Thermocoleostomius sinensis A174: one gene and its partner. The protein of the gene in region 1 binds, or shares a complex with, the protein of each later gene. Links are inferred from orthologs where the notes say so. Each region holds a gene or a part of one and is shown in the gene's direction. Other genes may lie near its edges.

What was found.
Region 2: the proteins of dnaB (region 1) and dnaG are in contact, whole or in part, in a crystal structure (PDB 2R6A), measured with the Geobacillus stearothermophilus proteins. The link is inferred for Thermocoleostomius sinensis A174 from one-to-one orthologs. Residues at the interface, in WP_033016901.1 of Geobacillus stearothermophilus: Ser13, Glu15, Ala16, Gln18, Glu91, Leu92, Asp94, Ala95, Val96, Pro97, Thr98, Ala99, Ala100, Asn101, Tyr104, Tyr105, Ile108; in WP_049624496.1 of Geobacillus stearothermophilus: Lys456, Leu457, Leu458, Pro459, Ala460, Asn463, Ala464, Leu467, Leu535, Leu536, Ile537, Ala538, Gln544, Glu545, Asp548, Tyr549, His552.

What each region holds. Positions count from the first base shown.
Region 1 is NZ_CP113797.1:3,753,539-3,756,381, reverse strand. It holds dnaB (replicative DNA helicase), read left to right. Parts: upstream 1-668; coding sequence 669-2,018; downstream 2,019-2,843. Other genes in the region: sds (solanesyl diphosphate synthase), read right to left, coding at 2,194-2,843; OXH18_RS16250 (hypothetical protein), read left to right, coding at 86-451; OXH18_RS16255 (DUF4926 domain-containing protein), read left to right, coding at 1-82. UniProt on the Escherichia coli protein: The main replicative DNA helicase, it participates in initiation and elongation during chromosome replication. Travels ahead of the DNA replisome, separating dsDNA into templates for DNA synthesis.
Region 2 is NZ_CP113797.1:4,750,038-4,752,940, reverse strand. It holds dnaG (DNA primase), read left to right. Parts: upstream 1-406; coding sequence 407-2,401; downstream 2,402-2,903. Other genes in the region: ntrB (nitrate ABC transporter permease), read left to right, coding at 2,855-2,903. UniProt on the Escherichia coli protein: RNA polymerase that catalyzes the synthesis of short RNA molecules used as primers for DNA polymerase during DNA replication.

The sequences.
Region 1 (2,843 bases):
AGATGGCAAAACCACTGCTCTCTTGACCCTTGACCTCACCGATATTCAAAAAGTTAGATTAGAAACTCCCCCAGAAACTTAATTCATGACCAATCAACCTAAACCCAAACCCACAGTTCAAATGAATTTCAACGCCCCCGTCAATGCCGCCGCTGGCAACGTTGAGGGTGATATGAACATCTACGCTCAGGAACAAGACCTTGCCGAAGCCGCCGCCAAAATTCAGCAACTCCTTGCCCAACTCGCCCAAACCTACCCCAGCCCCACCGAACGCCAGATCGAAGCCGTCAAACGGGAAGCCAACCGCAACCCCCAATTCCGCGATCGTCTCCTGCAAGCCACCAAAGCCGGAGGGGTAGAAGCCATCAAACAAATTTTGGATTACATCTTCAAAAATCCTGTTGCCAGCGTCGTTGCCGAAGCCGTCAAAGCCTTTGTGGAAGCAGGATAACGAGAGGCATCTCTACACCGATCGTGCCAGTAGACTCCTTCAAAGGTTAATCGTATCTGAACAACTGACTTAAGAATCTAAAACATTCTGCCACTAACCCGAAAAACTGAACGGCTGGCACGCTACAATACACAGCACAACTCAGTTTATAGTATTTTTGTACCAATTTCTTTCTATTCGTTTCTCGCCACTCTAATCCTCAACCCTTAAACCTTTTATGGTGCAAGAACTTAACTTTCAGGGATATAACGATCGCCTGCCACCTCAAAATGTGGATGCAGAAGAAGCCATTTTGGGAGGCATTCTGTTAGATCCAGAGGCGATCGGGCGAGTGATGGAGATTTTGCGCCCGGAAGCGTTTTATATTAGTGCGCATCAGGAAATTTATCGAGCGGCTTTAACCCTGCAAACTCAAGGTCGCCCCACCGATCTGATGAGTGTCACCAGTTGGCTGCATGATCATGGCTTGCTGGATAAAGTGGGTGGACAAGGGCGCTTGGCAGACTTGGTCGATCGCACCATTAGCGCTGTCAATATTGACCAGTATGCGCAGTTAGTTACAGAGAAATATCTGCGGCGTCGGCTGATCCATGTGGGTACGGATGTCGCACAACTAGCCTACGATAATACGGCTTCTCTGGAAAAAATTCTGGATCAGGCTGAGCAGAAAATCTTCAACATTACCCAAGTACGAACCGGGCCAGGACTGATGGCCACAGCAGATATTCTGACCCAGACATTTTCGGATATTGAGCAGCGCCATTTGGGACTGGTGACGCCAGGAATTGCCTGCGGCTTTTATGACCTGGATGCAATGACGCAAGGGTTTCAGCGATCGGATTTAATTATTGCCGCTGGCCGCCCCGCAATGGGAAAAACTAGCCTTGTTCTCAATATTGCTCGCAACATTGCGGCCTTTCAAAAACTGCCGATCGCCATTTTCAGCCTAGAAATGTCGAAAGAACAGTTAGTGTATCGCCTGCTAGCCAGTGAATCGCGGATTGAAAGCGGTCGCCTGCGCTCGGGGCGGATTAGCCCGCATGAATGGGAAGCCTTGGGATCGGCGATCGATTTTATGTCGCGCTTGCCGATCTTCATCGACGATACGCCAAATATTTCGGTGATGGAAATGCGATCGAAGGCACGGCGCTTACAAGCAGAGAACGGTGGCGTGTTGGGGTTGGTGTTGATTGATTACTTGCAACTTATGGAAGGCGGCGGCGACAATCGCGTACAAGAACTCTCGAAAATTACACGATCGCTGAAAGGATTAGCCCGTGAATTGAGCGTTCCGGTCATTGCCCTGTCGCAACTGAGCCGAGGAGTGGAATCACGCACCAACAAACGCCCCATGATGTCGGATTTACGCGAAAGTGGTTCGATCGAACAAGACGCCGATTTGATCATGATGTTGTACCGCGAGGACTATTACGACCCCGACACCCCCGATCGCGGCTTAGCCGAAGTAATCATTGCTAAGCACCGTAATGGCCCGGTAGGAACGGTGAAATTATTGTTCGATCCACAATTTACGCAGTTTCGTAATCTAGCCGCTCCAGGACAGTAGATTTACCGGCGTTGCTGATCGGATGGATGAATCTCGTCAGGGCGTTTTGCGAATCGTCTTGACAGTTGGGAGCAAGGTTGGCAAATCATACCTGAATTCAGCAACGCCGATTTACCTAGCAACTCTTGGATTATATAGAGTAGTTGCCTACCCTACAGAGAATTTGAATCAGCGCTTAATAGAGCCGACTTAACACATAGTCTGCTAACTCAATCAAGGCTTGCCGACAGTCAGACGGCGGTAAATCGGTCAGGCTCTGCACGGCTTGTTGCGCATGATGGGAAGCCAATTGCCGCGATCGATTAATTCCCTGGCTATCTTCAACCAACGCAAGGGCTTGCTCGAGATCTCCCGCTTGGGCAAATTCCCGTTCAATCAACGTTTCCAGATATGGCTTTTCTTCTAGTGCATACAGCACCGGGGCGGTGAGATTGCCGCTTTTCAAATCAGACCCGGCTGGTTTCCCGAGTGAGTCGCTCGATCCGGTGAAGTCGAGAATATCATCGACAATTTGAAAGGCTAAGCCGATATGACGCCCATAGTCATACAGCTTGATTGCCATCTCTGGTGAAACACCGCTCAATACCCCCGCCGCTTTGGAGCTATTAGCCATCAGTGAGGCCGTTTTATAGTAGGTTTTCTCTAAATAGGCGTCGATCGACAACTGAGTATCATAGCGATTTAACCCCTGCTGGATCTCGCCCTCGGCATAGTCTTTGATGACTTCCGAGAGCAGCTTCACCACCGTTAAATTGTCCAAATTAGCCAGATACCAAGACGCTTGAGCAAACAGGAAATCCCCTGCTAAAACCGCAACGCGATTGC
Region 2 (2,903 bases), 1.0 Mb from region 1 along the record:
AGCCCGATTACGGTTAGAAATACGGTCAGAAAACAAAAGGCAATAGCTCTACTTACCGCCTGTCGATCGGGCTGTCCGTCTAACGACAAAAGTTTACAATTTCTTGTGGTAGTGATACATTTGAACTATTAGCTTCTTCAAGTAACAGATGTTCAAGTTCATAACTAACTTGACGCCTTAGAGTAGCTTACTTTTATAAATTACGCTACATATAGCGGTGATCTTCAAAAATCTACGCTAAAATCGCGCTACTGATGACCTTCATAACTAGGGGGGCAGTGGGTCAAAGCAAGGCAAATGAAAGCCTCATCTGACTTGGCGTAACTCATTGCCCTTTATTGATGGCTGGCAGATATTTGCACAGAGTCATTTCAAGGAACAAGCTACTGGTTAGATTTGGTGCTCAATGGACATTCCTCGCCTTCATCCAGACACGATCGATCTCGTCAAACAGCGCGTCGATATTGTGGATTTAATTTCAGAACACATCGTGTTGCGTAAACAGGGCAAAGACTTTGTAGGGCTGTGTCCATTTCATGATGACAAATCCCCTAGCTTTAGCGTCAGCCCCAGCAAACAGTTTTACTACTGCTTTAGCTGTGGGGCAGGGGGGAATGGTATTAAATTCTTAATGGAACTGAACAAACGATCGTTTGCCGATGTTGTCCTCGATCTGGCTAAACGCTATCAAGTGCCAGTCAAGACCCTGGAACCGCAACAGCGACAAGAATTGCAGCGGCAAATTTCGCTACGCGAACAGCTTTACGAAGTGCTGGCACTGACGGCTCGCTTCTATGAACATGCGCTGCACCAATCGCAAGGGGAACAAGCCCTACTGTATTTGCGCAACGATCGCCATTTGACTGACGCAACCATCCAACAGTTCCAACTAGGCTATGCTCCGAGTGGCTGGCAAACGCTGTATGGCTATTTGGTAGAACAAAAGCGCTACCCCGTCGAATTAGTAGAGCAAGCCGGGCTGATTATTCCGCGTCAGGGGGAACGGGGCTACTACGATCGGTTTCGCCATCGCTTGATGATTCCAATTCACGATTTGCAGGGGCGGGTAATTGGGTTTGGTGGTCGTGCCCTAGGAGATGAACAGCCCAAGTATCTCAACTCGCCCGAAACTGAATTGTTTGATAAGGGCAAAACCCTGTTTGCCCTTGATAAGGCCCGAACGACGATCGCTAAGCAAGATCAGGCAATCGTGGTAGAGGGATATTTCGATGTCATTGCACTGCATACAGCTGGAATTACTAATGCAGTGGCCTCGTTGGGAACCGCTCTCAGTTTGGCGCAGGTTCGGCAACTGTTGCGCTACACCGAATCGAAACAGGTGGTGCTGAACTTTGATGCTGATGCAGCCGGTACAAAAGCGGCGGAACGGGCGATTGGTGAAGTAGCCGATCTTGCTTATAAAGGTGAAGTGCAACTACGCGTACTGAATATTCCGGATGGTAAAGACCCCGACGAGTTCCTCAAAATCCACACGCCCGACGAATATCAAGCTCTGATTGAGCAAGCACCCCTATGGCTAGATTGGCAAATTCAACAGACCTTGTTTAAGGCAGACCTCAGCCAAGCCGATCAGTTTCAACAGGCAACGCAGGAGATTGTGCAACTATTAGGACAATTACCGAACGCCACTCTGCGTACCCACTATATTCACACCTGTGCCGAATTGCTAAGTCAGGGCAATGCTCGGTTAACTGTGCAGCTTGAATCTGACTTGCGCACTCAGGTACGCGGACAGCGATGGCATGGCCGATCGCAAAAATGGCAGCGACCTGGCGATCGATCGCTGTTAGAGGAATCAGAAGCGCAACTGCTGCGGCTCTATTTACACCTGCCTGAGACGCGATTGTTAATTCGCGAATCCCTAGAGGAGCGTGATCTAGACTTTAGCTTAAGCCACCACCGCTTTTTGTGGCAGCAGATCTTGTACCTTGAGGAGTCAAGGATTGGCAATCAGAGACTAGAAGTGGCTCTAAATTCCCAATCCCCAACCCCTAGCCCCCAACCCCTCGATTTAATTTCTCAACTGCAAGATCACTGTGCCGAGTTTCCCGATAAGGCTGCATTCGTCTATGAATTATTTCAACTCGATGAAAAAACTAGACGCGACATTGTGCGGGCCCCATTGGTGATTCGAGCCTCGATCGCCAGTATCGAACGGGTCATGTGCGAAAAACGGCGGCGACATTTTCTCGACCTTTGGAAACAGACCGATTGCCGTGAAAACGCGGAACTGTCTCTGTACTATCAACAACAAATCTATGCTGAAAATCAACGGATTGCTGAACTAGATCAACAACAGCGCCAGACTACTTTAGAAGATATTGCCCAACTGCCGTGGGCCGGAGAGTATTATGCTACATTAAGATCTTCTAATGAATAGCATTAGTATTCTCTGATGAGTCTGCCATAAGAATGATTGACAACCTTGTTTTACAGCGTTTAAAGTGTATAGAAATCAACTTGTCAGCCTAATCCGGCACTAGTCCTAGTCATCAAAGCTAGATGTAATGAACAGACTATCCGGAGCGGAGGAACCACTCTTTTTGGGGCGAATCTTGAGAAGGCTAAAGGTGAAGGATATGCAAGATTGAGTTTAACTCTTACTGCTTTAACCTTCAGGCTTGATACTTTAACCTTCTTCAGAAGGACACCTCTCAGTCCTAGCCCGTCAGCTAACTCCGTCGGCATTGAGAGGAGACTGAAGATATCACAGCATTTTTATAGCTTGATGGCCTTCAGTGTCCTCTGATCTGGTAGAGTGACGCTTTTTGCACCTGGTTCTGCCAGGGGGTGTTGCTCTGTGCGTAACCACTTCAACCCATAGGAGGGCTTGATGCTGCTGCAATTCAATATTCAGGCGATCGTCCTGATGACACATGCTG